DNA from 2 places in the Arthrobacter sp. G.S.26 genome. Region 2 is predicted to be linked to the other one. Evidence: predicted binding sites of a transcription regulator. Region 2 holds the regulator's gene; the other holds the start of a gene.
What was found. Region 2 encodes HrcA, which represses chaperone genes, less so after heat shock. Its sites were predicted from a motif close to TTNGCACTCGNNNNNNNCGAGTGCNAA; they were not measured.

Region 1 (4,412 bases), 740 kb from region 2:
GAGAGGGACCAGAAGTGCTGCAGCGGACCGGCCCCGCTGTGATCAGCGGCGTAGTAGTCCACGGCCTGCTTCTGCAGGAGCCAGTTCTCGAAGTAGAACATCGCAGCCCAGCCGTGGTCAATCAGGTCCAGCCAGCGGGTCCGGGGCAGCAGCAGGGCCGCGGCCGCGAGGGTGGCAACGATCACCGTGACCGCCGCGGGAAGCAGGCGGCGGAACAGGTGCAGCCAGTGTTTGAAAAGAGCCACCGGTTCGCGGCGGTCGTAGCGGCCGGTGAACTGGAGGGTCATCAGGAACGCGGAAATCAGCAGGAAAACGTCAACGCCGCCGGAGACGCGGCCAAACCAGACGTGGTACGTCACCACCATCAGGACAGCGAGCGAACGCAGGCCCTGGATCTCGGCGCGGAACGTGGATTTCCGCTTGCCGGCAGGCTTTTTGGGGTCCACACCGGGGGGCGACGCGGTTCTCGCAAACGACACGGGACGATCCTCCAGCGGTAGGCAAAGCATCAATTCTACCGGAGAGACGCCGAAGGCCGGCCCGGCAGACGCCGGACCGGCCTTCGGAAAGCGGATTCAGCCTAGTGGCTGTGACCCGCGTGCTCGTCTTCATCAGCGGGCTTCTCCACCACGAGGGTTTCGGTGGTGAGGACCAGCGCTGCGATGGAGGCAGCGTTGCGGAGGGCCGCACGGGTGACCTTGACCGGGTCGATGACACCGGCGCCGATCAGGTCCTCGTACTCGCCGGACTTGGCGTTGAAACCGTTGTTGGTTTCGAGCTCGGCAACCTTGGCCGTGACAACGTAACCGTCGAACCCGGCGTTCTGGGCGATCCAGCGCAGCGGCTGGACCAGTGCGCGGCGGACGATGCCAACAGCTGCTGCTGCGTCACCTTCGAGGGCCAGGACAGCGGAATCCTCGTCCAGGGCCTTCAACGCGTGGATCAGCGCGGAACCGCCGCCGGCCACGATGCCTTCTTCGAGGGCGGCGCGGGTGGACGACACAGCATCTTCGATGCGGTGCTTCTTTTCCTTCAGCTCAACCTCGGTGGCTGCGCCGACCTTGATCACGCCGATGCCGCCGGCCAGCTTGGCCAGGCGTTCCTGGAGCTTTTCCTTGTCCCAGTCGGAGTCGGTGCGGGTCAGCTCGGCGCGCAGCTGGGCAACCCGGGCTGCTACGTCTTCTGCCGAACCGGCGCCGTCAACGATGGTGGTGTTGTCCTTGGTGACCGTGATGCGGCGGGCAGTGCCCAGCACCTCAAGGCCAACCGTGTCCAGGCTCAGGCCCAGCTCCGGGGAAACAACCTGCGCACCGGTGAGGGTGGCGATGTCCTGGAGCATGGCCTTGCGGCGGTCGCCGAAGCCCGGAGCCTTGACGGCAACCACGTTCAGGGTGCCGCGGATGCGGTTGACGATCAGGGTGGAGAGGGCTTCGCCGTCAACGTCCTCAGCAATGATGAAGAGCGGCTTGGAGCTCTGCAGCGCCTTTTCCAGCAGCGGCAGGAAGTCCTGCACCGAGGAGATCTTGCCCTGGTTGATCAGGATCAGGGCGTCTTCGAGGACAGCTTCCTGGCGTTCCGCGTCGGTGACGAAGTACGGGGACAGGTAGCCCTTGTCGAACTGCATGCCTTCGGTGAGGACCAGTTCGGTCTGCGTGGTGGAGGACTCCTCGATGGTGATCACACCATCCTTGCCGACCTTGCCGAATGCTTCGGCGAGCAGTTCGCCGATCTCATCGCTCTGGGCCGAGATGGCTGCAACGTTGGCAACCTGGGTGCCTTCAACCGGGCGGGCGTTCTCGAGCAGGCGGGCGGCGACGGCTTCAACGGAAACCTCGATGCCGCGCTTGATCTGGCCGGGAGCGGCGCCGGCGGCAACGTTGCGCAGGCCTTCCTTGACCAGTGCCTGGGCCAGGACCGTAGCCGTGGTGGTGCCGTCGCCGGCAACGTCGTTGGTCTTGGTGGCGACTTCCTTGGCCAGCTGCGCGCCAAGGTTTTCGTACGGGTCATCCAGTTCGACTTCACGGGCGATGGTCACGCCGTCGTTGGTGATGGTCGGAGCACCCCACTTCTTGTCCAGGACGACGTTGCGGCCGCGGGGGCCGAGCGTCACCTTGACCGTGTTGGCGAGCTTGTCGATGCCGGCTTCGAGCGACCGGCGGGCAGCGTCGTTAAACGCAAGCTGCTTTGCCATGGTTTTGTCCTTTCAAGACAGAAACCCCGCGCGGCTGACCAGCTAAGAGCATGACCAGCAGCGCGGGGATCCGGGAGGGTTACTTTACGACGATCGCCAGGACGTCGCGGGCGGACAGCACGAGGTACTCGGTGCCGCCGGTCTTGACTTCGGTTCCACCGTACTTGGAGTAGATAACGACGTCGCCAACGGCTACGTCAACGGGAACGCGGTTGCCATCTTCGAAGCGGCCGGGGCCGACTGCAACAACTTCGCCTTCCTGCGGCTTTTCCTGCGCGGAGTCCGGGATGACCAGGCCGGAAGCCGTGGTCTGCTCGGCTTCGAGCGGGCGGACAACAATACGATCCTCAAGAGGCTTAATAGAGACCGACACTCGGACCTCTCCTTTACGTCAGCAAATTTGTGGACTGGAAAGCTCTCCCGCCTGGCTGGCAAACCGTCGTCGCGGTGCCGGCAGCAGCCTGGCTGGCAGCTCTTCATGTGTTAGCACCCTCCTAGGGAGAGTGCTAATAGAGACTCTATGTAAGGGTTAGCACTCGGTCAAGGTGAGTGCCAGCATTTCGTCATGGGCGGACAGCGTGGCTGTACATTTGAGCGGTGCGGGCAGCCATCTACCTGATTCTTGCGAACCTCTTCTGGGCGGGCAACTTCGTGGTGGGCCAGGCCGCCGTGAAAACCATGGAACCGCTCCAGCTGACGTTTTGGCGCTGGGCCCTGGCCGCCGTGCCGCTCCTGGTCCTGGCGCAGGCCGTCGAGCGGCCCGACTGGAGGGCAGTGCTGCGCCACTGGCGGGTGCTGCTGCTCCTGAGCGTGCTGGGCATGAGCGGCTACACGCTGCTGCTGTACAGCGCACTGCAGCACACCTCAGCCCTCAACGCTTCCCTGGTGACAGCCGCCAACCCCGCGCTGATCGTGGTGCTCTCGGTGGTGCTGCTGCGGGAGCGGCCACGTCCGCTGGGGTGGGCAGGCATCGGGCTGGGCCTGGCCGGGGTGCTGCTGGTCCTCTCAGGCGGAGATGTGGAACGGCTGCTGACCTTCTCGCTCGGCGCGGGTGAACTCCTGATCGTCGCGGCCATCACCGTCTGGGCCCTGTATACGATCATCGCCCGGCGGCTGTCCCTGCCGGCCATCACGGCCACAGCGGTGCAGGTGGCAATGGCTGCGCTGGTCCTCGCCCCGGTGGCGCTGGCTGCCGGCGCCGGACTCCCGGCCACGGCATCGGGCAACTGGTCGCTGGCGTACATCGCCGTGTTCCCGTCGCTGGGGTCCTACCTGCTGTGGAACCTGGCGCTGAAGCGGACGTCAGCGGCCAACGCCGGAAACTACCTCAACCTGATCGCGGTCTTCACAGCGGTGATCACGGTGCTGCTGGGCCAGCCCATTACGGTCCCGCAGGTCCTGGGCGGCGTCCTGGTGATCTCCGGCGTCCTCCTGACCGGCGCCGGCCGGGCCCCTCAGCCGGTCAGCCCGTCGAATCCCACGTCCTCGCCGGCGTCGGCCTCCGGGTTGCCCTGGTTCCGCCGGCGGTAGAGCAGGAACCCGGCGGCCGCGGCGGTCAGCAGGGACACCACCAGCAGGATGATGCCGACGGCCCGGGCGCCGGCATAGAGGCCCCGGATGTCCCGGGCTTCCTGCGTGTCATCGGAGATGTTGTTGCCGCCCACCGAGTACACGGTGGCGTTGAAGGTGTCGAGGAAAAAGATGATGACCAGCAGCGCGATGCAGACTACTGCCACCACCGCCGCGGCAATCAGGGCGGGGCGGGCAAATCCAACACGTCCCGCCGCAGGCCGGTTCGCTCCGGGCCCCGGGACCTCTGTATTTTCCGCCATGCCGTCAACACTATCGGCATGGGTTCATCAGTGGAGGCCGGATTCCGGGTCTCCGGGCAGCGAGCCGCAGGGGCCGCCGTCCTCGTTGCTGGCGCGGGCCACGGGGCGTCCGTCAAAATCCATCATGGCCGGGGCGTACCAGCGGCCCACGTGGGTGGCCGAGGCCGGCATGTAGTGGGAGATGAAGGAACGGCGCCACTGGCTGCTGGTCCGGTTGGCATCCGAGCCGTGGACCACGCTGCCGTTGAACAGCAGCACGTCCCCGGGCGCCAGGGAAAGCTTGACCGGCTCGTGGCCCTCCGGCGGCTGCACACGCTCCTTGGTGAAGCTTTCCGCTGGGTCCGACGAATCGGGGCAGACCACCTCCATGTCCTGCGTTCCGGGGCACA
Region 2 (4,412 bases):
TGACCGGCGAGACCACCACGGCCCCCGAACCCGGGAGTGCCGGGCTGTTTACACTTGCCCTGACGCTGCCGGCCGGGGACTACGAGGCAAAGGTGGCCCAGTTGGGTGCCGACGACCAGGTGGACCGCAACGAGGACACCCGCTCGTTCACTGTGCGGTAGCGTCCCAGCGGCCCAGCACATCGCTGGCGAGCACGACGGCGGCCGGTCCGGCCGTGGAGGAGCGCAGGACGTGGTGCCCCAGCAGGGCAGTCACGGCACCCTGATCGCACAGGCGCGTCACTTCGCGGGGGCTGATCCCGCCTTCGGGGCCGACGATCAGCAGCACCTCGCGCACTGCGGCCGTAGACTCCCCGGCCCACGCCGACAGGACGGAGCGGAGCGGCCGGACAGCGTTTTCGTGCAGGATGACGGCCAGGTCCGCGGCTTCCACAGCGCCGGCGAGGGCGGCAGTGTCGACGGCGGCCCGCACCTCAGGCACCCAGGCCCGGCGGGCCTGTTTGGCGGCGGCAGTCACCGTGGACTGCCACTTGGCGTGCGCCTTCGCGGCACGGTCACCCTTCCAGCGGACGATGGCCCGTTCGGACTGCCACGGGATGACTGCGTCGATTCCCAGTTCCGTGGCCGTCTCGATGGCGAGCTCGTCCCGGTCGCCTTTCGCCAGGGCCTGGACCAGGACAAGGCGGATGTCAGGCCGGTCCTCCCGGGCCACGGATATGCACTCAACTTCCAGTGCCGCGGACGAGGCAGCCACCACAACTCCGCTGAGCCTGGTGCCTGCACCGTCCACGATGTCCACGGGCTCACCGGGCGCCAGCCGTTTCACGGCCACGGCGTGCCGGGCTTCAGGGCCCTCCAGGACAAACCTGCCCTGGGGGTGCACCTGGTCCAGCGCGCCGGCGGTGGTGAAAAAGACGGGGTTGCTCACCGCTACAGGTTACCGAGCCGGTCCCGCAGCTTGGCGAACATACCGCCGCTGGCCGCGAGCTTGCCTTCGGTGATCTGCTCCCCGCGCAGCTTGGCCAGCTGCCGCAGCAGGTCCTCCTGGGCCTGGTCCAGCCTCGCGGGCGTCTCCACCTGGAGGTGCACCTTAAGGTCGCCGCGGCCGTACCCGCGCAGGTGCGTGACGCCGAGGCCGCGCAGGGTGATGATCTCCCCGGACTGGGTACCGGGCTTGACGTCGATGTCCTGGCTGCCGTCGAAGGTTTCCAGGCTGACGTCGGTTCCCAGCGCAGCCGCCGTCATGGGAATGTTCAGTGTGGCGTGCAGGTCGTCGCCGTCCCGGACGTAGGTGGCGTCGTTGTTGACGCGGATCTCCACGTACAGGTCGCCGGCAGGGCCACCCGCAGGGCCGGCTTCACCCTGGCCGGAAAGCTGGATCCGGGTGCCCGTGGCAACGCCTGCGGGGACCTTGATGGTCAGCGAACGGCGGCTGCGGATGCGTCCCTGCCCGCTGCACTCGTTGCAGGGGTCCTTGATGACCGTGCCGAAGCCTTCGCAGGTACCGCACGGCGCCGCCGTCATGACCTGGCCCAGGATGGACCGGACGGCCCGCTGGACCTGGCCGCTGCCACCGCAGATGTCGCAGCGTTCCGGCGAGGTGCCGGGCTGGCAGCAGGAGCCGTCGCAGGTGGGGCACGTGACGGCGGTATCCACCTCCAGCTTCCGGTTGACACCGAAAACGGCGTCCTTAAGTTCGATCCGAACGCTGATCAGGGCGTCCTGGCCGCGCCGGACGCGGGAGGCCGGGCCGGCAGAGCCGCCTGCGCCGAAAAAGGTGTCGAAGATGTCCTGGAACGCGAAGCCCTGGCCGGCATAGCTGCCGCCGCCAAAGCCGTTGTCAGTGCCGTTTTCGTTGCCGGTGGTGTCGTAGACCCGCCGTTTCTGCGGATCCGACAGGACCTCGTAGGCATGCGTGACGGCCTTGAAACGGTCGGACGCGTCGTCCCCGGGGTTGACGTCCGGGTGCAGGGTGCGGGCCAGTTTGCGGTAGGCCTTTTTGATCTCTTCGCCCGTAGCCTCCGGTGAGACTCCAAGGACGTCGTAGTGGCTGCTCAAAGTTCGTGTCTCTTCCTTGTTGTACTGCCGGCAGTTCAACTGCCGGTGTTGCTCTTGGTGCCCTGTCGGCGCGCGGCCGGCCGGGCAGGCCTGTTCAGGGACCCAGGATCCGGGACAGGTATCGGGCCACAGCCCTGACGGCGGCCATGGTGGTGGGGTAATCCATGCGGGTTGGTCCAAGGATGCCGATTTTCGCGGTGCTGTCCGGACCGTAGGCGGTGGCCACCACCGATGCCTCGGCCAGCCCGTCGTAGGGGTTTTCCCGGCCGATACTGACCGCAACACCGCGGGGGTCCTGCGCCATTTCGCTGAGCAGGCGGAGCATCACCACCTGCTCCTCCAGGGCTTCCAGGACGGGTCCGATGCTGAGCGGGAAATCCACATTGGAGCGGGCCAGGTTGGCGGTCCCCGCCATCACCATACGTTCCTCGCGGCTGTTCTGCCCCAGGATCTCCAGCCCGTTGGCCAAGGCCTGTGCGGCCTGGCGGTGGACAGGCGCCACGGCGGACACCACCGCGGGCAGCACCATGCTGAGCCGGCCCAGCGGCGTCCCTGCAAGGGTCGCCAGGAACCGGGTCCGCAGGCCGGCGAGGGCGTCGTCAGCAAGGTCGTGGCCAACGTCAATGACCCGCTGCTCCACCTTGCCGCTGTCGGCAATCAGCACAACCAGCACTTTCCGGGGGGCGAGCAGGACAAATTCGATGTGCCGGATCTGGGCCCGGCTCAGGTGCGGGTACTGGACCACTGCCACCTGGTTGGTCAGCTGGGAGAGCATCCGGACCGTGCGGTCCAGGACATCGTCCAGGTCATCGGAGCCTTCCAGCAGCGACTGGATGGCCCGCCGTTCCGGCGGCGACAACGGTTTGACCGCGGAAATCTGGTCCACAAACAGGCGGTAGCCCTTGTCCGTGGGGATCCGGCCGGCGCTGGTGTGCGGCGCCGTAATGAGGCCCTCGTCCTCCAGGGCCGCCATGTCGTTGCGGATCGTGGCGCTGGAGACGCCAAGATGGTGCCGCTCCACGAGGGCTTTGGAGCCCACGGGTTCGCGGGAATGGACGTAGTCCTCCACGATGGCCCGCAGGACTTCCAGCTTGCGTGGCTCGCTCATAGTCCACCTCCATCCGGGATTGGGGCCGCCGCGCCGCCTGGGCAACGCGGCCCCGTCAGTTAGCACTCGGCATGCCTTAGTGCCAACAGTCTATTACGCCCCGCCCCGTTGTTAGCATTGGTACCGCTCCGGGCGAAATTCCGGGCCACGAACCAACTGCGAGGCGGAGTCAACCATGGATTACCAGAACTGGGGGCCGGCAGACATGTCCGCCCCGGCCCGCACCACCCTGCCCGAGGTCCCGGTGGAGCGCGGAATGGTTTTGGAGGACGTCCAGTCCGGCTGGGTCGGTGCCGTAACCCGGGTGGAGAAGTCCGGCGGCATGCATGTGGTGGCCTTGGAGGACCGGCGGGGAAAGTCCCGGTCCTTCCGGTTGGGGTTCGGCTTCCTCCTGGAGGGCCGGCCCATCAAACTGGTTCCGCCTGCGCCGCGTGCCGCTCCCACCACTGCGGCGGGCCGGACCGCTTCCGGTTCCGTTCGGGTGGCCGGCCAGCGCGCCCAGGTGGCGAAGGCAAGCCGCATCTGGGTGGAGGGCAAGCACGACGCCGAGCTGGTGGAAAAGGTGTGGGGCGATGACCTCAGGGTGGAGGGCATCGTCGTCGAGCCTCTCCACGGCATCGATGACCTGGCCGGTGCGGTGGCGGCCTTCAACCCCGGTCCGGGCCGGCGGCTGGGCGTCCTGGTGGACCATCTGGTACCCAACTCGAAGGAATCGCGCATTGCCGATGCCGTAATGGCCTCCCCCGGCGCGGCCGGGAACGTCCTGATTGTGGGCCATCCGTATGTGGACGTGTGGCAGGCCATCCGGCCCTCCGTGCTGGGCATCGCGAAGTGGCCTGCCGTGCCGCGCGGGCAGGACTGGAAAACCGGGATCCTGGCCGCATTCGGCTGGCCGCACCAGACCAAGGAGGACGTGGGGCTGGGGTGGCAGAAACTCCTGGGTGCGGTGCATACCTATGCGGACCTTGAGGCCTCGCTTCTGGGCCGGGTGGAGGAAGTCATCGACTTCCTCACGGTTCCCTAAAGCAGTCTTCCGGCCAACACCCAGTATTCTGGGTAGACCAGCACCTGCCACTCCCGGCGGGGGCGGCCGGCGCCTCAGCGCCGAACGCACTATTGCATCTTCGAAGGAACACAACTGTGGCAGACAACGCACGCGGGCACGGGGACCCGCAGGGCCGCCAAAGCCGGTCCGAATACCACGGCGTCCCGGCCAACGCGCTGCCCCTGACGGCCAGCGAAGACCG

Region 1: the regulator HrcA is predicted to act here: its motif matches at 2,721-2,747, upstream of groES (co-chaperone GroES).

Annotation. Positions count from the first base shown of each region.
Region 1 is NZ_CP193752.1:2,936,623-2,941,034, forward strand. It holds gene ACRB8A_RS13400 (acyltransferase family protein) at 1-479, opposite strand, end outside; gene groL (chaperonin GroEL) at 581-2,191, opposite strand; gene groES (co-chaperone GroES) at 2,271-2,564, opposite strand; gene ACRB8A_RS13415 (DMT family transporter) at 2,789-3,721, shown strand; gene ACRB8A_RS13420 (glycosyltransferase 87 family protein) at 3,646-4,023, opposite strand; gene ACRB8A_RS13425 (phytanoyl-CoA dioxygenase family protein) at 4,051-4,412, opposite strand, start outside.
Region 2 is NZ_CP193752.1:2,194,999-2,199,410, forward strand. It holds gene ACRB8A_RS09960 (GerMN domain-containing protein) at 1-161, shown strand, start outside; gene ACRB8A_RS09965 (16S rRNA (uracil(1498)-N(3))-methyltransferase) at 148-927, opposite strand; gene dnaJ (molecular chaperone DnaJ) at 930-2,057, opposite strand; gene hrcA (heat-inducible transcriptional repressor HrcA) at 2,152-3,165, opposite strand; gene ACRB8A_RS09980 (DUF3097 domain-containing protein) at 3,341-4,189, shown strand; gene ACRB8A_RS09985 (DUF4870 domain-containing protein) at 4,306-4,412, shown strand, end outside.